2 regions of the Paenibacillus sp. Aloe-11 genome follow, and region 2 is predicted to be linked to the other one. Evidence: riboswitches for the same ligand, from Rfam matches in the RefSeq annotation. Region 2 holds a riboswitch; the other holds the start of a gene.
What was found. Region 2 has a riboswitch for glycine ahead of WG8_RS18485 (alanine/glycine:cation symporter family protein). Riboswitches for the same ligand answer to the same signal wherever they lie in the genome.
Positions count from the first base shown of each region.

Region 1: linked by a shared signal. The riboswitch ahead of gcvT (glycine cleavage system aminomethyltransferase GcvT) and the one ahead of WG8_RS18485 (alanine/glycine:cation symporter family protein) in region 2 are both predicted to bind glycine.

Region 1 covers NZ_JH601057.1:96,849-101,673, forward strand. The annotation lists gene WG8_RS17685 (DUF6055 domain-containing protein) at 1-2,024, shown strand, start outside; gene gcvH (glycine cleavage system protein GcvH) at 2,219-2,614, opposite strand; glycine riboswitch at 2,918-3,120, shown strand; glycine riboswitch at 3,121-3,216, shown strand; gene gcvT (glycine cleavage system aminomethyltransferase GcvT) at 3,296-4,396, shown strand; partial or broken gene WG8_RS28715 (glycine dehydrogenase) at 4,522-4,825, shown strand, end outside.
Region 2 covers NZ_JH601059.1:59,143-77,272, forward strand. The annotation lists gene WG8_RS18435 (MIP/aquaporin family protein) at 1-121, opposite strand, end outside; gene WG8_RS18440 (PTS transporter subunit EIIC) at 463-1,941, shown strand; gene WG8_RS18445 (acyltransferase family protein) at 2,089-3,210, opposite strand; gene WG8_RS18450 (malonate decarboxylase holo-ACP synthase) at 3,295-3,915, opposite strand; gene mdcD (biotin-independent malonate decarboxylase subunit beta) at 3,909-5,582, opposite strand; gene WG8_RS18460 (malonate decarboxylase subunit delta) at 5,572-5,871, opposite strand; gene WG8_RS18465 (triphosphoribosyl-dephospho-CoA synthase) at 5,900-6,724, opposite strand; gene mdcA (malonate decarboxylase subunit alpha) at 6,729-8,375, opposite strand; gene WG8_RS18475 (ACP S-malonyltransferase) at 8,372-9,286, opposite strand; gene WG8_RS18480 (LysR family transcriptional regulator) at 9,412-10,284, shown strand; gene WG8_RS18485 (alanine/glycine:cation symporter family protein) at 10,430-11,848, opposite strand; glycine riboswitch at 12,007-12,101, opposite strand; gene WG8_RS18490 (glycoside hydrolase family 1 protein) at 12,370-13,827, opposite strand; gene WG8_RS18495 (Gfo/Idh/MocA family protein) at 13,871-14,860, opposite strand; gene WG8_RS18500 (oxidoreductase) at 14,891-15,931, opposite strand; gene WG8_RS18505 (LacI family DNA-binding transcriptional regulator) at 16,117-17,088, shown strand; gene licT (BglG family transcription antiterminator LicT) at 17,319-18,130, shown strand, end outside.

The sequences.
Region 1 (4,825 bases), on a different contig from region 2:
GAAATGTGGTAGAAGCAACTTACGCGGTAGAAACAGCCTACGCGGTACAAGCAGCCTACTCTGTACGCGGTGTTCATAATGATGCGGAAGTGATTTCCAGATCAAATGCCAATGTATACGAATCGGAGCATTTTCAGTTCCTATGGGGCAACGGCGGGGAATCTAAAAAAGTAACCAAGGCTTTCCTGGAGGGAAATGCAAAGATTTTGGAGGATAACTGGGATTTATTCATAAATAAGCTTAAAATGACACCGCCTACCCGTTCGACTCATGAGTGGATACGCGATAATAAAGATTACAAGGTCAACGTGGTCATTCTGGGAACCGGGCTTCATCTCTACGAGGGGGGATGGGCTTTTGCCGGACTTGACTCAGAGGGGTATCCATATTTGATGTGCACTCCGGATGCCATGAGTCCCAGAGTGCAGCCAGGTTTGCCAGTCCCTCATGAATTTGGACATGTAGTACAATTTGCCCAAGGAAACAACAGCTGGAGAGGAAATGATTACCTTGGCCCTTGGAGCGAAGCGGTGGGCAACTGGTTCCGCGAGGAATACACGTCCAGTGATGCTTATAAACAACAGTCAGGTACGGAGGGAGCAACCGACTTTTCCGCTCTATATTTACGCGCAAGCACGTTGACCGCCGTAAATGGGCGGGCATATTACGAAGCCTGGCCGCTCCTGAAATACCTTGAGGAAAATCCAGATGGCTTACCGGGTTACGGATCGGGTTTTGTCGCAAAGCTGCTGCAGTCCGGGAAACCGGAAAACCCAACGGAGTCCATCTATGAGGTGATCCAAAGAATTAATCCTCAAGTAAAGGTGCAAGAGATGATTGGCCGATTTGCCAGCAGAATGGCTACTTTTGATTTCCGTAATCAGAAGCTCTACAAACGCAATGTCGAGAACATGCTCAGGTACGGAGAGCTATATTGGCAGCAGTATTATACGATGATGCTTAAAGTGGATGGAAGTGATAATGTCTATACCATTCCTTCTGAGCGTGCCCCTCAGGCTACCGGCTACAACATCATCCCGCTTGATGCAAAGATTCCTGCAAACGCTTCCTCCACCACAGTACGAGTCAAATTGGATGGCTTGGCTAAAGCAAACGGTGCTGGCTGGCAAGCATATCTTATCGTTGAAAATAAGAATGGAAAAAGCCGGTACAGCCGTTCTTTCGGTAACGGGGAATCCGTCCAGGAAGAAGTCTTTAACGGGGAAAAAGCTTATTTGAGCGTAGCGGCAACCCCTACGTTGGAAAGCATGCAAAAAACCAAAATAGGTATTGGAAGCTGGCAAAGAAAGTTCTCCGAAAAAAATATTCCGTTTGAATCCAAACCGCAATATCCTTATCAAGTCACCTTGGAAAATGCTGAACCGCAAATGCGCAAGGTTGAAGAAAGTACCGGCATCAGGGGGCATGTACACAGAAATGGCGGAGGTTTCGTAGCCGACACCGCTCGGGTCGATGATAGTGTCTATGTGGCTAAGAATGCCAAGGTTCTTGACAGTGCAACCGTGACCGGGAATGTCCGCATTGAAGATTTTGCTGTGGTGCGCGGTGCCGCAAGAGTAAGCGGCTCAGCCAAGATTACAGACTATGCGCTGGTGCGTGGAAGCGCCCAGATCGGCGAATCCGCTACCCTAAGCGGGTATGCGATTGCAGACGGTTCTGCAAAAATAACAGGTCATAGTCATGTAGGGGATCAAGCCGTTGTTACTGAACAAGCAGAAGTTTCGGAATATGGACAGGTGGTTGAAAGCGCTTTAGTTAAGGGGTATTATACGGTGAGCGGTCATGCCATAGTTAAGGGGCTTTCGATTGGTCACGGTGGGGCCAGCAAGCGAGAACATGGAGGAGCCACCGGACAGGCCGTTACTTACGGCGATTTCTTCGATGATATGGGATATACCATAAGTAGCGGTTCCTTTGCAGGCTATGAAAGTTTGGAGGCATCTGTGAAAAATTTCAGGGACGGTTATGCCCGATCAGACGGCAAGGGCGGCTATATGCGCTAAAATGGCCAGTCCGCAGACTAGAGTTTAAACGCCGGATACCGGCATGAACAAAACGAAAAATATGTGATATAAAATGACCTCATCCTCCACTTGACACTTTACTGTGGAATATGAGGTCATTTTTGGCTATTCAACACAGCAACTTACAAATTTCAGATCGAAACGTCATAATTCGACACGATATGACTTTATTATTACCCTTCGGCAGTCAATCTCTCGTACTCATCCGCAGACAATAGCTTGCCCAGAGCTTCCTCCACATCGTTGCTGATCTCGACCTCGATCATCCAGCCTTTTTCATAGGGAGACTCGTTCACCAGCTCAGGCGTAGTTTCCAACGTTTCATTCACCCTTAATATGATTCCCGTCACCGGAGCAAACAAATCGGATACCGTCTTCACCGATTCAATCGTACCAACCTCCGCTCCTTGTTCAATTGCTGCTCCCTCCTCAGGCAACTCCACAAAAACAATGTCACCCAGTTGGTGCTGTGCAAAATCTGTAATACCGATTCGAACCTTTCCATCCTCTATACGCTCAACCCATTCATGCTCCTCCGTATACCAAAGCTGCTGTTTCACTTCGCTCATCCTGCTTCCGCCTCACTTCCAAGGGAATGTAATTGCTTCTGCCCACCTATACTAGACAGGTTAAGATTATGACAACAAGAATACCTATGTCAATAATACTAACAAAAATACTTCATATCACTGTAAAAAGCGTTGTAAACCAAAATATGACAAGGTATAACAAACGCTTACATATCCTTATTTATGTATTAAATGTTTTTTAGATTGATTTTCATGACATTTTTATTGACATTTTGAATGAATTTGCGTATTAATGGGTTATAGCCAATGCTTGTGGAAACACCCCGACAACTGCAAACGCGGATGAACGCGGAGGGAGAGACTGCCAGGATTCGCATAGCTATTATCGCTTGTAAGACAGTGCTGTGAGACAGAGGCACATGCGAATCGGAGCAAGTTTTGTTGCTGGCATAACCCGGTAACAGTATTTGTTTCCAAAGGTAGCGCCGAAGGAGTAAACCTGCACGGCAGGTGAATCTCTCAGGCAAAAGGACCTCTGCCGGACGCATCTCTGGAGAGCATTCGCGATGAAGCGGATCACCCAAGAGGAAACCTGGTACACACCGGGGTAACTTTCAGGTATCAAGGACAGAGCTGAAAAAAGAGTATAGACCGCCGTCTATACGTTTTTTTCGGCCTGTCTTTTTTGTTTAGCCGATAATACCGGATAGGAGTGGAAAAATGACTAACTTGCGCAAAACGCCGCTGTATTCTTCTTACGGGACGCTGCCCGGAGTCCGTTGCATTGACTTTGGAGGCTGGGAGCTCCCTGTGCAGTTTAGCGGCATTCAAAAGGAGCATGAGGCCGTCCGCCAACATGCGGGATTATTCGATGTATCGCATATGGGCGAGTTTTTGGTTGAAGGCAAAGAAGCCCAAGCTTTTCTGCAACAGGTAACGACGAACGATGTCAGCCAGTTGGAACCGGGTCAGGCCCAGTACTCGCTCTTGTGTTACCCTGATGGTGGTGTGGTGGATGACCTGCTTGTGTACTGCAAAGGACCGGAGCGCTACATGCTTGTTGTCAATGCCTCCAACATCGACAAGGATTGGGATTGGCTTATGCGCCACGTGCCTGCATCCGTTCATCTCGAAAATGTGTCGGATGCCATAGCATTGCTGGCGTTGCAAGGCCCGGAAGCAGCGCGTATTATGGCAGCCGTGACAGATACGGATATAACCAATCTGGTCTCCTTCCGATTCCGTGAGAACGTGCAGCTGTTCGGAGTGAAAGCACTCGTCTCCCGCACCGGATATACAGGTGAAGATGGTTTTGAAATGTATATACCTGCAGCGGAAGCAGCGGCTGTATGGGAAGGATTGCTTCGCGCAGGTGAGTCGTATGGTCTGATTCCCGCCGGGCTTGGTGCCCGGGATACGCTGCGCTTTGAGGCACGGCTGCCCTTGTACGGACAAGAGCTATCTGCCACGATTTCACCGCTTGAGGCTGGCTTGGGCTTTTTCGTTAAGCTGGGCAAGGGAGATTTTATCGGCAGAGAAGCGCTGCAGCGCCAGAAGGAGCAAGGTATTCCCCGCAAGCTGATCGGACTGGAATTGCTGGATCGCGGTATCCCGCGCGCCCATTACCCGGTATTCGCGGAAGGACAGCAAATCGGTGAGGTTACAACGGGAACCCAATCGCCAACCTTAAAACGCAATCTGGGTCTGGCCTTGGTGGACAGCCGGTTTAGCGCCCTATCCACACCGCTGGAGGTCGAGATCCGTGGCAAACGCCTGCGCGCCGAGGTGGTAGCAGCGCCTTTTTATAAACGTTCACGCTGATCCTAGACTCTTTTCATTTCTATAAAGCGAACAAGGAGATATGGACTTCTGGATTTTCCAGTTCACGATTATGTATTAGCCAATTTACGACTTTACATTTTGCTTTTCGAAAGGAGCCAGAACCTATGAAGCAGCATCGCTATCTGCCCATGACCGAACAGGACCAAACCGAAATGCTGCGTGTGGTCGGCGTATCGTCCATTGACGATTTATTTAGTGATATTCCAGCAGAAATCCGATATCAGGGCGAGCTGCCCATGTCCTCTCGACTGGACGAAAGAGCCTTAACCCGCCATCTGGCCGAGCTGGCCGGGCATAATGCCAACACAGACACACATGTCAGCTTTCTTGGTGCAGGGATTTATGATCATCATATTCCGTCCGTCATTCAGCACATCACTTCGCGCTCGGAATTTTACACCGCCTACA
Region 2 (18,130 bases):
CGATGACAATCCAGCCGGAAGCGTGGGCAAATGATTTTTTCAGGGATACCCCTGCGCACACTCCGCTACCCAGGACAATCAGAATCATCGTCCCTATAAACTCGGCTGTGTATGGCGACATACAACCTACCTCCCAATAGATCACCCGATTTTTAATCGCTTTCATTGCGTGTCAAAAAAAGAAAAGCCATCACAAACCGCTCCCGTGTTTAGCATGGGATGTCTGCGTGGCTCTCCTGTCTCCGTCACGATTATTAACTTAAATTTGATATTATATAAGCATGTAAGCGATGTCAACTACAAATTTACATTGTTCTATGTATCCAAATAATCGTTGACCATGTCAGATTCCTCGCTTTATGATGTAAAAAAATGGGCAGCTTGGCGGCTCTTTTGAGTTGTTGGTAAATATTTCAGAGAGAACATGTTACTCACAAACTGAACGATGAAGGGAAGAAGGTTATGCTGAAATTACTGCAAAAAATCGGAAAGTCTTTAATGCTTCCGGTAGCCACGCTACCCGCGGCAGGAATATTGCAAGGGCTGGCTCTGATCAACTATGAGACGGATATTCCGCTTGGCTCTGCGGTAGGCGGCTTTTTGAATCATTATGTCACTCCTTTTTTGAACGAAGGCGCGGGCGCCATCTTCGGCAACCTGGCATTAATCTTTGCCATCGGTGTTGCTATCGGCTTGGCAGGCGATGCGGTTGCCGCACTATCTGCAGTCATCGCCTATATGGTACTGACCCGAATTTTAGCGGCAGTACCGGGCATTTTCGCATATATCCCCGATGATGTTAAGCTGGATATGGGGGTGCTGGGTGGTATTTTTATCGGTGGATGGTCCGCTTATCTGTTCAAAAGATATCATAACATCCAGCTTCCGGATTGGCTCGGCTTCTTCTCCGGCAAACGTTTCGTCCCCATGATTACCGCCTTCACCACCATGATTTTAGCCGTTCTGCTCGGTATGATCTGGAGCCCGGTACAAGATGCGATTGCAACCTTCGGCAACTGGATCGTCGGCTTCGGCGGCATAGGATCGATGGTGTTCATGATTGCCAATCGGCTGCTGATTCCGCTCGGTCTGCACCATGTACTAAACTCTATCGCGTGGTTTCAGATTGGCGACTATACGAATGCGGCTGGCGAGGTTGTTCATGGTGACCTGACCCGTTTCTTTGCAGGCGATAAATCGTCGGGTCTATTCATGTCCGGCTTCTTCCCCATTATGATGTTCGCTCTCCCGGCAGCCGCCCTTGCATTCATCCATACAGCCAAACCTGAAAAACGCAAAGCGGTCGCTTCTATTTTCATCGGATCTGCGCTCGCATCGTTTTTGACTGGAATTACCGAGCCACTCGAATTTTCCTTTATGTTCATTGCACCGCTGCTTTATGGCGTCCATGCGCTGCTTACAGGTCTGAGTGGCCTGATCATGTACCTGCTGGATGTCAAACTCGGCTTTTCTTTTTCAGCAGGACTCATCGACTACTTAATCAACATGAAGCTGTCCACCCACCCGCTGCGAATGATTGCAGTCGGTCTGGCTTTTGCCATCGTATATTATTTCCTGTTCCGGTTTATCATTGTCAAATTCAATCTCAAAACTCCCGGGCGTGAAGACGATGTAGAAGACAGCCTCCTTTTGGATACGGACCAAGCCATACCCATTGAAAAGCCCGAAGCCCCATTCGACAGCCAAACGAGCTATGCAGAAAAAATACTGGCCCAGCTTGGCGGTTCGGACAATATCCAAAGCATTGATGCATGTATTACACGGCTGCGGCTGGTTGTCAAAAACGACCATGCTATAAACGACCATGCCCTCAAAAAGCTTGGGGCTTCGGGAATCATCAGACTTGGCAACGGTGCAGTACAGGTCATTTTCGGTACCCGGTCCGAAACGCTGAAAGATGAAATACAGCGGTTGATGTAAGTAAGTTCAGATTCACAAAAAGGGTATCTCTACAATCATCGAGATACCCTTTTGGATTGCCGTCAATCTGCTAATAACTGAAATACAACTAAATTATGATGTCATATACACGATGTTACATGTATTGTTTATTTTTTAGCACTTATCTTAGTGATTGTTGCTGTGTGCTCCTTTTTGTCTCAGAAATACCCCCTCAGCCCACACCTTTAGCTGCGCAAAGGCATAGACGACGCCGAAGGAGCAGGCTACAGTCGTCAGATAAACCAACAGAAGCCCCACGAAGAAAGGAAGCTGGCCTATCAAGTCACCAAACAAACGCAGCACGATGACCAGAATGAACACATTCGCTGTAAAGGCCCGGTACGCGTAAGTAGATAACCATTTGTAATAGGGAAGTGAACGGGAATTCAAGCTGATCAGATGCCTTGCCAGCATGTAAATCAGGAATATCACGACCAGACTGTACAAGGTCATGGACGGCTTCAGATAAATCAGATTTCCGAAGGACATATCCTCAAATCCAAAACCGAAAAATTCGTGATTTGTCCAAATGAGAATAAGAAGCATTGCCGGAATGAGTATGAACTGAATCCGGCGCAGCACTCCGTCGAACTGTTTCTTATATACCCAAGCGATTCCACCTAGTAAAGCATAAATAAAATAACTAACGAAAAAGCGGTCAAGGTAACGCAGACTAATCGAATATGCTCCTCGGAATACAAAGGTATCGTACATCCATAGCCACGCTCCGAAGATCACGAAGCTCACAATAAGCAGCGGAATGACCCGCTTAGGCTTAGCCAGGTATTTGTAGCAGATGAAAATAAGGACTGGCATCAGCAATTGAAATTGCAACATCATCACCGTGTACCAAAACTGTGATGATGCATTACCGAGCACAAATGACTCGATGAGCGTCCAGAATGATGTAACGTGCTGATTAACCTGAATTTCCGGGAAGAAAATTAAGCCAGCCGCTGCCCACAGTAAATAAGGAATCACGAGCTCACCGAATTTTTCCTTGTAAAAGTGGGATACCTTCGTATGCTGATTACTTTTCACCATCCCATATACAATGGCAAAGATAAAGACTGGCGCAGTATACTTTACTATATTGAAAATGACACCTAATAAGGCCAGGTTATCGTTAGTGTGTGCATACTTCAGAAACATCCCCAGAACGCTTTGCAAGATCGCTCCGCTGACGGCAAACACCTTTAAGATGTCGCTTTCATTAATATTAACTTTTTGGGCTGTAGTGTTTTCCATAATACGCACTTCCCCTTTGAGAGCTTATGTTTGCATACATCAAATGGTCGTGCATTCCTCCCTTTTGCCGTTGATTATAGCTCCTTATTGCCAAGGATTACGAACGAGCTTGGGACCCGAAGAAGTTCGCAGCACCACAGTACTGGCCCGTCTCTCAAGAATTTCGCGCAGAACGTAGGCACCGTCTCTTGTCTCCAATTGAATGTCAATTCGAACACCCAGATGCTCCAACTTGTGCACAATTCTTTCAGCTGCTGCATAATCAATAACCTCGGAACCATCTATAACAAGGTCAAGATCACTCGTTTCCTTCACAGTTGGGTATTGCGTTACTATTTCGAATCCTGCACTTCCCACTGGTCCCCAGCGCCAATCCAGCATGATTTCTACTAATAAATCCAGCACCTGCAGGACAGGCTGTTGCCGTCTTGTTGCAGATAAACAGTTCCACATCTGGCGCTCCGCTATCGCATAAGGAGACACGAGCTGGCACACGCCCTCCGGGTCAAGCAAGGCAGATTCCCGTTGATTTCGCTCTGTTCCACGTATTCCGACAGGAATATGACTATTTGCTAATAGTCCAGCCCTGCGAACGACTACAAAGGGGGCCCGCCTCAGCGAGGCGGTTACCCACTCCTTGTCTTCGTAGAAGGAGAGATATTTCAAATTGGACACTTCGATCAGATCATGTGGCCGAATTACCATTGCTCCGAAAGCGCTTGTCGCACGTTATTAGTTGCCGTACGCCCACCTGCCAGAGCTTCCTTGGTCTGCAAGCGGAAGCTAAGGTCACGAGGCGCTCCTTTCGTACTCTCAATAGCCTCGGAAATGGTCCGTTCCACAATGGCTACATCACTGTTCTGTGGATCGTCCGCCTGGATTCCGCTCAGCAGCGAATATAGTGCTCCCAGAGTACTGTAGCTGCGCACATCGTAGGCCATGGCTGGAACTTTCTTGGTAGCTTCATCAAGCTCGGCAATCGTCCGCTTGGTGATTCGGGCAGCAGAAGCCTTGGACATGGCCTGAATATTAACCTTGCTGTCATCCAGTGCGATCAAACGATTCGATTGCAGCCCATGCGCGAGGAAGCCTCCGGAAATCGCGTTGCCGACGATCACACCAATGACCGGATGACCCTCTAATCTAGCGGTTGCATAAGCATCTGCACTTGCAGCGAGGGCAAGGCTGATGCCGACCATTTCTTCCTTATAGCCGTAGGCTTGACTCGGTACATCAATGATGGCAATGATCGGACGTTTGGTTTCTTTTTTCTCATCCTGACGGATTGCGTCCTTGATGACTTGAGCCACCGTCCAGCCTTCAAGCATACCGACCTCGCCGTTTCTGACACGCGGGAATCGGTTGGAGGCATCCGGAACAATGGCGACATATCTGCACAATTGTCCGTTCTTTTCCACATCGGCCGCAAGTACGGAAGGAACATCGCTGACTGGGTGAGTAATGCCCGTCAAGCGGGAGAACCAGCGATAGCCTCTACTGTCCGAAATATCGGCCGCGCCCTCTTTTGCCAGCGGGACAGGCTGCTGCACAGGCTGTATCTGCTTGTAAAATTCGCGATAGCGCTCAGGTGTCCAAGGTTCTGTAGGATCAAGATTGCTTAACAGGGTCAGATAGAAATCGATTTGCTCTGTTTTAGCAGGCTTTGCCGGTGCCTTGAGCGCAGTATCAATCGCTTCGATAACTGCATCCGTCGTATCTTCCACCACTTCGTCAATCAATCCGGTTTGGAAGCGCTGGTTGACTCCGATTGTGTTCCAAATCAAGGCTTTGTCGCTTGAATCGAACTCCATAACCCCTGCTTCCTGCTCAATGACCTCCGGCCCGTTCAGACCGAGGCGCGCTTTCTTCGTAGCAATCAGAGTGGTAAACAATTCTGCAGTAATGGACATTCCCCCAAATGCCCCTACGCGGCCCGGAACCAGCCCGATAACTGGAACGTATTTACGCAGGCCGACGATCTGGGTCGCAATCTCCGAAATCGACAACAACCCATAGTTCGCTTCCTGTAGACGAACGCCCCCTGTATCGAAGATCATGATGGGATATAGTTTGTTCCCTCTCTCATTCTCTTTCAGTACCAGTTCGAGCGCTCCGGAAATTTTGGCACCGCTGACTTCTCCAATGCCCCCTCCTTGAAAAGCGCCTTCCATCGAAATGATCAAGACTTTCTGCTTTCGTATTTCGCCAAGAGTTAGAATGATTCCATCATCACTCTGAGGAACAATGCCTTGCGGCTCAAGGTGCGGGGATTGGATTTGGTCCAACGGCCCAAGCAACTCCCGGAAAGTCCCCTCGTCCAATAACGCTCTGGCTCTCTCGCGTCCATTCAGCTCTACAAAACTATTCTGCATAGTCAAGCACCTCCAGCACTTGCGTAAATCTAAGCATGACTACCCCCGGAGTGGCTCCGAAGTCATGAACCGTAATATTGGCAGTAATCGGATAACGGTTAAAAAAACGGGTCAGCACATTCTCCCATACTTGTCCAAATCCATCACTGCCTGTTAAAATGCTAACGCTGGTGGTCTGGCCTTCCACAGGCTCTACAATAATCTCCAAATCCCCCGAACCGACAACACCGATATGTGCCGGCTTACGGATGGGCTTTGTTGTTTGATATTGAAACTGTAATTTTTCCATCCTTCAGGAACACCTCCAAGTAAAAGTATCAATCTATGAGAAACAATGTGGCAGCTAGCAGATCGGCACTGCCTCCAGGTGAGAGTTGTCTAACATTGCAATACTCAGACAATCGGTAAAACAGCTTTCTGCCCGACTGGGTTCTAAATCCGTCTGCTGCAAGGAACGCTGCGGACATTCTCTGAATTGCCATCAGATCCGACAACTGACCGCGGTGTAGGATACAGGTATCATCCACACTAGCCATCAAGGCCAATAAAGCTTCTATGCGTGCTTCAACCTCTGTCTTCTCACAAGCCCTGGCACGCAGCAAAGCAGGCAAAGCTTTGTCCCGGATGTGCGGAAAGCCTAGCTTCGCTTCTTCCTCTGCCCCCACGATCGCGTATTTCTTCTTAACCGATTCTCCATTCGTCCGCTGCATCGGGCGGTACCGATCATGGAACGATGCGATTGTTCCTGCAATGCTCATAATCTGATGTGGGTCCCGTTCCATTGGAAAGGCTGCCCGTGCACTGGTTAAAAGACCAAGGGCCCAAATGGCACCCTTATGTGTATTGACACCGTTCGTTGCACGGAGCATCACCTTTTCGCCCTCCCGCCCGATTAGAGCTATCTGCTCGCGCAAAGACTGGTTCACCGGGTGAAGGTATGACACAATGGCTATTTCCCGAAACGTATCCTCCAATGCTCTCGCGGATGCAAGCATCAGATCGATGGACATATCTGTATGAGAGCCATTGTCTCTGGCATCGACAAGTCCAGGCTTGGGCGTAAGCAGAGCCTCTTCCGTCAATGCCTTTACAGCTTTAGCAGCCAGAGAAGTCGCGAAAGCCGAATGTTTCGTCGTGAGCATGGCTTTAAGACCAGCTCCGGAATTTAGCCGGTGGATCATACAATCCGTCTGACCAATCTACGAGATCGTTGACCGTTTGCGCTGCCAGCAGCGAGCGTTTGGCTTGTCTGCGCATGATTCCAAGATCCTCCGGATAGGCCACGATCCCTCTGTCACGCAGCAGGCTTACATCGCTCTCATTACTTTCCATCCCTAAAGGCGTTACGCCCGCAATTGCCGCGAGTGCTTTCTTTCTCTCCTCTATGCTGTCCGTCTTGTAGAGGTATGCGATGCCTTCCTCGGTGAGGACGTGGGTAACATCATCCCCGTAAATCATAACCGGCGTAATGGCAAGGCCGGATTCATCCTTCACCTTGATGGCATCCAGCGAATCCACAAATACCGGCTTTTTGTTGGCACCGTATGTTTCAACCATCTGCACGACTAATTTCCGGCCTTTGGAGAGCTCCGTCGGACGCTCGATCATGTCAAGCCAGGCAGGAGTCGCATGTCGCCGTCCCCGAGGATCATGTCCCATATTCGGCGCTCCTCCAAAACCGGACAGTCTGCCGGAAGTAACGGTAGACGAATTGCCCGCGCAGTCCATTTGTAACGTTGATCCGATAAACATATCTACAGCGAATTGGCCTGCAACCTGACACATCGCGCGGTTGGAGCGCATAGACCCGTCCTTGCCGACAAAGAACACATCTGAACGAGCCGCAATGTATTTCTCCATACCGACCTCGCCTCCAAAGCTGTGAATGCTTTCGACCCAGCCGGATTCAATCGCCGGAATCAAAGTCGGATGCGGATTCAGGGCCCAGTGCTTGGCAATCTTCCCTTTCAGGCCGAGCTGCTCGCCATAGGTCGGCAGCAGAAGCTCAATCGCCGCAGTATTAAAGCCGATGCCGTGATTAAGCGACTGCACCTGATGTTTTCCATAAATGCCCTTGATCGCCATCATGCCCATCAGGATTTGCAGTTCAGTAATATTCTGCGGATCACGGGTAAACAGTGCTTCCAGTGCGTACGGTTTGTTGGCTTGTACAATGACGTCGACCCAGGAGGCTGGAATATCGACTCTCGGCAGCTCATCCACGATTTCATTGACCTGCACGATCACGATCCCATCCTTGAAAGCGGCCGCTTCCACGATCGTCGGAGTTTCTTCCGTATTGTTTCCGGTATACAGATTGCCCTCGCGATCTGATTTGTCTGCCGCTACCAACACCACATCTGGAATAAGGTCAATGAAGAGACGTCCGAACAATTCCAAATACGTATGGATGTCACCGAGCTTAAGCGTCCCGTCATCAATCATTTGCGCAACACGCAGGCTTTGGGAGCCACTGTAGGAGAAGTCCAGCTTCCCGGCGATGCCTTTCTCGAAAATATCCAAATGTTCGGGTCTTGAAATACTGGACATAATCATATGCAGATCATGCACCTTGCCAGGATCGACTTCCAGCAGCTTTTGGGAAAGGAAGGACGCTTGCTTCTGGTTATCTCCTTCCAGGACGACCTTTGCGCCTGGCTCGATTAGCGCCTCCATCAGGTCGACGATTCGGGAGGAGTCGATGTATTTTCCGTCCAGCCACTTTTCCACCTTTCCTAACTTTTCCTGCTTTTTATCACGTTTTTGTGACCAGGATCGCAGTACTTTATTCATTCTTCTTGCTCCTTCCATTTTCTAATCAGATACTGAGTCGCTTCCAGACCGATCTCGCACACGGCGATTTGCCGGGTATCCTTGTGGGCTTGCTTGACAAGTCTGGAAAGCGTATTACCCGGCGGCATCTCGATAAAACAGTTAGCTCCCGATTCGACGCAGACAGCCGCCATATCCATCCACCGGACGGGATATGCTACGTTTAGGGCAAGGTCCTCCGCAATTTTTTCCTTGGCTGTCGTCTTTCTCCCCGTATGATTCACCAAATATGGTATTTGAGCGTCCCGCATGGAAAAAGTGTTCATTTTCAGCAATAGCTTATTGGCTACCTCTGACATCAGCGGGGAGTGTGAAGGAATCGGAACCTTCAGAAGCACTGTCTTAGCGGCCCCAAACTCCTTCGCATGCATAAAAGCTTTATTTATCCCTTCCAATGAACCGGATATGGCGATTTGCTGCTCTGCATTCATATTCGAGAGATAGACAGGCATCGTCTCGCTATGAGAAAGATCCACGGCTTGTTGAACCTCTGCCTTCGTAAGCCCAATAATCACACCCATTCCATAGCCTTCGGGGAAAGCCTCTTCCATCAACCGGGCACGGAGCCATACGATCCGCAGCGCATCCTCGAACGAGAGAACCCCCGCGATGACCGCTGCAGGAAATGCACCAATGGAATGGCCTGCCACGAATTGGGGCCGGATACCCTGCTCGATCAATCGGTAGGCTATTGCCGTCTCCTTAACGAAGAGTGCCGCCTGAATCCAGACGGTTGAGCCCATAGCCACCTCATCGTCGCGTAGTTCAGTTCCGATAACACTTGTTGCCTTTTTCACATACTCGGGTACATCCTGGAGCATTCCAGGAACCTGTGACCCCTGGCCGGGAAATGTAAAAACGATATTCAGAATCTCACCACCTTTAGCGGATTCATCTTCTCTACATTGTCAATTGTAAGAAGTGAGCAAATACCTGTAAAATATATATATTCACATATGATCGATAACCTAATGGTTATAAAGGGGATTACTTCACTATGGATTTTTTGCAGCTTAAGTATTTTCAAGTGACCTCGAAGCATGAACATGTCACACGTGCCGCAAACGAGCTGTATATCTCACAGCCTGCCCTAAGTAAAATGATTAGAAACCTGGAGACGGAATTGGGTGTGCAGCTATTTGACCGCGAAGGAAAACATATCGTACTGAATGAATATGGGAAGAAGTTTCTGAAAAGAGTGAACCAGTCGCTATCAGCGCTAGAGCAAGGCATATCCGAAGTCAAAGAAATGAAGAACGAAAAGGTAGAGGTCATTACGTTATACGTCGCCGTCGGCTCTATGCTATTGCCCGAACTTGTTGGCAAGTTTCGCGATCTCTACCCGCAAATTAGATTTAACCTGACCCAGCACCCTGCGATGATGAAGAAAGGACTGGCATACGATTTTGCGATTACGTCCGAAGAATTGGCGGACAACGAGCATGCCATCCTGCTGGAGGAGGAAATTTTGCTTGGCGTGCCAAAATCTCACCCTCTGAGCGCTCAGGACACCGTATTCCTGAAAGATCTAGAGCATGAGAAGTTTATCAGCCTTACACCTGGTCATTCGCTTAGGAAAACAACGGACCGCTTTTTTGCCCACACCCCTTTTGAACCGAACATCGTCTTTGAAAGTGATGATCCAGCTACGGTAAGAGGGTTGATCCAAACCGGGCTTGGCATCTCCTTTATTCCTTCTATCCTGTGGAAGAACGTCGTAACCGAAGACATCAAGCTGCTTCAAATCAGGGAGCCTCGATGTATGCGCACAATCTATCTGTCCTATCCTCCCGGGGAGCTGCACACCGATATAGAGAAATCGTTTTTCGAATTCATCATTATATTTTTCCAGAATATTGCTCAGCGTTGACGATTTAGATACCACTGGCTGACTACGGCATTAATGATGAGCAATTGGCTCTTTTGCGTGCATCACTGTAACATTCAAAAAGAGAGTGTCTTCAAGCCTGTGATGGCTGAAGACACTCCCTTTTGAATGTTATGACTTTCCATTTTTATGAATTGACTGTCTGTCCTTTTTCTTCTACCTGGATAGCTGCGCCTACACTGGCACCTGCAAGAATCCCCTTTTGCTTATTAGAATACAAGGAATCCATATAGGTTCGGGTTTCTGCGACTACGATGCCTGACAAGCCGAGCAGTGCAATCAGGTTGGGAAAGGCCATCATTGCGTTAAAGATATCTGCCAGCAGCCAGATGGCATCCAGCTTGATGAACGCGCCTCCGGCAACCAGGGCAATGAACAGATATCGGTATGGCTTAATCCACTTGACGCCAAGCAAATATTCAACACAGCGTTCCCCGTAGTAATTCCAGCCGAGCATGGTCGTGAACGCGAACATAATCAGAATGATCGTGAGCAGCTCTGCGCCAAGCGGGAACGCGCTGGAGAAGGCTTGCTGAGTCATCAGGCCCGCATCAGTAGGTCCGCTCCACACACCGCTTACCAACAGTGTCAGCCCGGTCATTAGACAAATAACCATGGTGTCAATAAACACGCCTGTCATGGAGATCAGCCCTTGCTCCGCAGGCCATTTGGTTTTGGCGGCTGCGGCTGCAATCGGTGCGCTTCCCAGTCCGGCCTCATTGGCAAAAATACCTCTGGCTACCCCGCTGCGCATCGCCAGCATAATGGTAGCCCCGGCAAAGCCACCCGTCGCAGACGTAGTCGAAAACGCGGAGTGCAGCACAAGTGCGATTGCGGCCGGAAGCTGGTCCGCAAACCGAATCAGTACGATGATACAAATCAGCACGTATAAGCCTGTTTTAAAAGGAACGACCTTGGTTGATACCTTGGCAATGCTTTTGAGTCCTCCAATGGTAACCAGTGCTGTAAGGGTAGCAATTATCAACGCCGTTACAATCGGCGGAACGCCAAAGCTGTTTTCGGTCGAAGACACAATGGCTTTGACCTGCGGGAACGTTCCAATGCCGAACAGCGCCACCAGCATGCCCGAAAAGGCAAACAGCATCGCCAGCGGTTTAAAGCGGCGTCCCAGACCATTTTCAATATAATACATCGGGCCACCGGAAAACTGTCCATTCCGATCCTTCACCCGGTATTTTACCGCAAGCACACCTTCCGCATATTTCGTCGCCATCCCGAAAAAGGCAGCCACGACCATCCAGAACAAGGCACCCGGCCCGCCCAGCTTAATCGCCGTCGCTACGCCGACAATACTTCCTGTGCCAACTGTAGCCGCCAACGCCGTGCTCAGGGCCGCAAAGCTGCTTACATCTCCGCTGCCTTCATTTGGGGCCTTGCCGATCAGCTTGATCGCCAAAGGCAGGCGAAATACCTGCAGCATTTTTAAACGTATGGTCAGCCACAATCCCGTTCCCATCACGAGAATGATAAGCGGCGCTCCCCATATCCAACTGCTAATCGTTTCTAACACATGTACCAAATTCATTTCAACCCGCTCCTCCAGCATATTAAAAAACAAAAAAGAGTCAAATCAGCTGATTCGACTCCTGGAGAGGTTAAAGGCACGAAAAAATACAACCCTTTTGCGCAGGTTGCTGCCACTACATAGCTTATAAAAAAATAGGGCATCCCCTGTCACAGGTTATTCGCGTCTCTGTCCTTTTGCCTGAGAGTTTAAGCAGATGTTCTCTGCCGTGCACCTTCGGCGCCCAATTAAGGGTCTCTCCAGAGTTCTGTCCGTTTACGGTCCCGCTTGCTGTAATCAGCCAAGCACCTGAGAGTTTTGCCCCTTCGGTCGGAACCTTCGTTCCATCTCCCGCAAACATCAACCAGACATATGAAATTGTTTTTTATTATACAGAAAGCTTTCAGTTTATTACAAGTGAAAAATTTGTGAAGCCCTCTGAGATACAGTCATCCGTCTGCACAAAAAAACGGGCACAGCATAGCGCATCCTTACGATGTACTCTGTTGCACCCGTCCAAGAAGATATGAAGTTACACAAAATTACAGCTCTTCACCATTCGTTGCAATTACATTTTTGTACCAGTTAAAGGAGTCTTTTTTGGAGCGTTTGAGTGTTCCATTACCGTCATCATCCAGATCGACATAAATAAATCCGTAGCGCTTGGACATCTCAGAAGTAGACATACTTACAAGGTCGATAGGCCCCCAGCTCGTATAACCGATCAGATCAACACCGTCGGCAATCGCTTCCTTCATTTGGGCAATATGCTGACGCAAGTAATCAATGCGATAGGTGTCATGCACAGAACCGTCTTCTTCCACCTTATCATACGCACCCAAGCCATTTTCCACGATGAACAGCGGCTTTTGATAGCGGTCATAAAACGTATTCAGCGTAACACGCAGCCCGATCGGATCGATTTGCCATCCCCAGTCGGAGGACTGCAGATACGGATTTTTCACGCCGCCAATCAGGTTGCCTGCTGCTTTCTCGCCTTCCGGGCCCGCAGATACGGTCAAAGTCATGTAATAGCTGAAGGAGATAAAATCGACCGTGTTATTTTTCAAAATTTCAGCATCGCCGGGTTCTGTTTGCAGAACAATATTATTTTCTTCAAAATAACGGTTCATGTAGTTGGAATATTCCCCACGGGCATGTACGTCCGTAAAGAACAGGTTCATCTGATTTTCATGCTGGGCTTTCAGTATATCCTCAGGGTTACACGTATGTGGATAGCTTTCTATACGGGCCAGCATACAGCCGATTTGAGCGCCCGGGATGATCTCATGTCCCCGTTTGGTCGCCAGTGCGCTTGCTACAAATTGATGATGCAATGCTTGATATATCGCTTGCTGTTTGTTTTCTACACGGTCAATCACCACACCGCCGCCTGTGAACGGACTCATAGTCATTACATTGATTTCATTAAAGGTCAGCCAGTATTTTACTTTATCCTTATAGCGTGTAAATACCGTTTCGGCATAATTCACGTAATGCTGTATGACTTCGCGTCCCAGCCAGCCATTATACTTTTGCGTCAGACCTAGCGGTGTTTCATAATGTGACAATGTCACCAAAGGCTCAATATCATACTTGCGCAGCTCATCAAATACATTGTCGTAAAATTGCAATCCTGCTTCATTCGGCTCGGCATCATAACCATTCGGGAAAATCCGCGACCAGTGGATGGACATGCGAAATACCTTAAAGCCCATTTCTGCAAACAAGGCGATATCTTCTTTATAGTGGTGGTAGAAGTCCACCCCTTCACGCTTTGGAAAACGGGCGTTTACTTTACCTGCCAGGATGTCTTCCAGACGTTCGGACGAAATCTCGATAGCATGATCGTTCTTGCGTTCTGCTTTGGGGACATAGGCAATCATATCTGCACTGGACAATCCCTTTCCATCTACGTCAAAAGCTCCTTCCAATTGGTTGGCCGCAGTTGCCCCGCCCCACAGGAAGTTTTTTGGAAAGCCTTTTTGCGTTTTCGCCATCGTCTAAAAACCTCTCTTCTTATATATTCAAACTTCTTTTACACTATTTCTGCTCATCCTCGAAATAAATACCATTTTGATGACGCAGCTCATTGCTGATTTTCTGAACCTCGATGCTCAATGACTTTAACTCGTCATAACGAGCCTGATCCTGTTCGGTGATGATCCGGTAAAATTCCCGCGCCTCGTGAAACATGAAATGATGAGTTTCCGGGGTGCTTACCGTATCCGTTACCTTGGTGCGAACGTCCAGTACAGACACCTCCGTAATACCGGAGACACCGCTGGAGATGAGAGTCGCCTGATCGCCGTAGATTTCCACACGGTTGGTGGTCACCGCATTTTTCCCCAGTTGAATCACCAGTGTAAAATCAGGATACGACAATAGGATCGGACCACCTAAGTCCACACCATTCTCATGCTTTTTGGCACGGTACACACCTGATGTCGGTGCTCCGAGCAAATCAATGGCAAAATAGAGCGAATAAACCCCCAAATCCAACAATGCTCCCCCGCCGTAAGACAAGGAAAAAATATTGGGAACATCTCCTGACAGCAATTGATCGTACCGGGAGGAAAATTGCATGGAATACAAGGAGCCTCCCTGGATGCTGCCCACACGCTTCACGTTGTCCTTCAGCCGCAAAAAGTTTGGCTCATGAATATGACGGACTGCTTCCAGCAAGTAACAGCCATTCTGGTCAGCCAGTTCGTACGCATCCCGCAATTCTTGCTCGGTCAGGCTGATTGGTTTTTCAACAATCGCATGCTTGCCATGCTCCAGAAACAGACGGGCCTGCGATATATGCAAGGAATTTGGCGTAGCGATATAAATGGCATCAATATCGGATTTAGCCATCTCTTCCAGACTGTCATACAACGTAATATTATCAAGCTGGCATGCTGCTGCAAACGCTTCACCCTTGTCCCGATTACGGACAAACAGGGCTGTAATCTCCCATTCTCCAGCTTCTTTTACGGCTTTAACCCACTCCTGGCTGATCCAGCCAGTTCCAATCATTCCAAGCTTCATAGGTTGTAACTTCCTTTCCTGATGGTAGGTCTATCGCCGGAAATCAACGATGGACGGGGAAGGCTGCTTAAAGCCGCTTTCCAAAATCTCTATCGTAAGCAAAATATCCTCGTCCGGAACCAGCTTGGGTGTACCGTGCACGATAGACTCATACAGCGAGTCGTACAGTCGTCCATAATCTCCTGTCGGCGTAGGCAATAATTCTTCGACAGCTTCACTGCTGCCAGAAGGTACGTATTTAAGCTTGCCGTAGGAGGCTGGATCGTCCAGACCAAAACCCTCGGCATCCGGGGTTTTGCCTGCTTTCAGCCAGGCTTCCTGCTGGTCATCTCCCCATTTGACAAAGCTGCCTTTTGTACCATGTATGGTGAACTGCGGATATGGCAGGCACACAACAAGAGAGGTTTTAACAATGACTTTTTTATCTGGATAATATAAAACAGTTTCACTATAATCGTCGGCACCTTGAGCGGCGCGAACAGACTTGATGTCATATCCGATCTGCTCCGGTCTGCCAAATAAGGCAATGAGTCTGTCCAGCGTATGTACGCCGAGTCCGTAGAACATTCCATTGACTGGATTGCCGCCAGGCACACTGGCATCAGGACGGAAATAATCGTAGTGGGATTCAATCTCCACAATATCTCCCAATTTATCGGAATAGAGCGCTTCCTTGAAAGCAAGATAATCGCTGTCAAATCTGCGATTTTGATAAGGCATGACAATCAGGTTCTTTTCCTTGGCCAATTCGATCAGTTCACGCGCCTGTTCAAGACTTTCACAAAAAGGCTTTTCCACCAGCACATGCTTGCCGTGTGATAATGCCAATTTGGCGTATTCATAATGTGTGGCAGATGGTGTACATACGACGACAAGCGATATTTCCGGGTCATTGAGAACATCCATGATTTGATCCGAAAAACGTATATCCGGGTAGGCTGTCTTCATCTCCTCCCGCACCTGGCGTGTATACACTCTCGATACTTGAAAGGTGTCCCTGAGTCGGACATAGGGCAGATGATATCGGGTTGTACTTTTGCCAAATCCCAAATAAGCAACTTGAATCGTCATTTTGCAAATCCCCCGTTTCCTAAAGGCTCCGCTTTCGATTTTGCAAGAACAACCGTATAATGAGGACCATTCTCTTTGAAATACACTTAAAGATGCTTTAAAATAGACGTAATGCCCTCATTAGCATACTAATCTTTGTAACGCGTTTCATGTCAAGTATTTTTTCTTATGTGAGGAGAAGCATCATGTCGAATCTTGATCAAATTGCCAAACTGGCGGGCTTTTCCAAAGCTACAGTATCCAGAGTGTTAAACCAGTCACCTCATGTCAGTCACGAAACTAGAACAAAAATTTTGAAAATCATGCAAGAGATGGATTACGTCCCCAATCGGAATGCCATTTCCTTATCCAAGGGTCAAACGCTACAAATTGGCATTATTACTTCAACCATTAATGAGATTGTTCTGGCCTTTCTGGATAGCTTTGTAGAAATTGCGGGCCAGTACAGCTTTCAAACCATCATTTATACCTCTGGAGAAGATAAAAAGAAAGAGCTTCAGGCCTTTGAGGATTTGAAAAGAAAAAGAGTCGATGCGCTGGTCATCATTTCCTGTGTGAATGATACCGATTTGTTAAGCACCTACTGCAAATATGGCCCGATCGTGTCATGGCAACGGATGGAGCATACCGATATTCACTCCGTCGCTATGGATCAGTATGAAGGATACATGCTGGCGCTACAGCATCTGATTCAAAAAGGCTATACTCGAATAGCCAATGCCTTTGGCCGCCCGAGCAGCATCAATACCCAAAGCAGACAACGAGCCTATGAGCATATCATGAGTGAGCATAACCTCCCTATTTTGCAACATTGGAATCATTCCTCCATCTATAATATCCGTGACGGCGAACAGGTCGTTCGTGATTTGCTGCAACGTCGGGATGAGTTCCCAGAGGCTATTTTGTGTGCTAACGATTATGTGGCAGTTGGCATTCTCTGTGAAGCACGCAGACAGTCGCTTAGTGTTCCTGAAGATCTGGCAATTATTGGGTTTGATAACACTGAGCTGGCGCATACGATGGGAATTACAACCGTTCAAAATCCCATTATGGGTCAGGCGCAAAATGCCTTTTTTATGCTATCGCCTCAGTTAATCGGCCGCCAAATGGAGCTTCATTCGCTGGAATACAGCCTGATTGAACGTACAACTACATAGGTAACGTTACTTGTAAATTAGGCAAAACGACCTTGATGTGAAATATTTTTTGTCGAAAGAGAATAAAATATGTTGAAATCGCTTTTTTTTGTGCTACAATAGCACTATATCGAAGGATTGTGACCGGTGATGCGGGCAATGCCTGAGTTCAATTGAGTGCTATTGCTAACAATAGTATTGAATTGTGCTTGGGCATTTTTTATTGGTAAAGGATGGAAGGGGGAACTTCAATGATTATTGAGAAGGTGCTCAATAACAACGTCCTGTTGACTAAAAATGATAAAGGCAAAGAGGTCATCGTGATGGGAAGAGGCATTTCCTTCAAAAAGGTGGCTGGCGACCACGTCGATGATGATAAAATAGATAAGATTTTCATGTTAAATGAAAACGAGTTCACGGCCAAACTTACCGAGCTGCTAAACGATATTCCCGTATCTCATCTGGAGGTCGTGAATGAAATCGTAAAGCATGCAGCGGAAGTGCTGGATACGGAATTAAGCGACAATATTTATTTGACGCTGACTGATCATATTCATTTTGCCGTACAACGGCAGGAAAAAGGACTGGCGCTCCAAAACGCGATGCTGTATGAAATCAAACGCTTCTACAAAAAAGAATTTGCAGTTGGGCTGGACGCGCTGCAAAAAATCGAAAATACGCTTGGAGTCAAGCTGGGCGAAGATGAAGCGGGATTTATCGCATTGCATATGGTGAATGCACGGATCGACGGTAACGAAATGAAGTCTACACTGAAAATGACCGAGATCGTTCAGCATATATTGAACATTATCACGTACCATTACGGCATTGTGCTGGATGAGTCTTCTTTTAGCTACTCCAGATTTTTGACACACCTGCAATATTTTGCGATGCGGGTCATCCGCAAGGAGGTCATTCACAGTGGCGAGGAATTTTTGTACAACCAGGTGAAGCAGACGTATACCGAAGCCTTTGCCTGTGCCCAAAAGATCAATGAGTACCTGGAAAAAACATACGATCAATATTTAAGCAAGGATGAATATGTATATTTGACCATTCATAT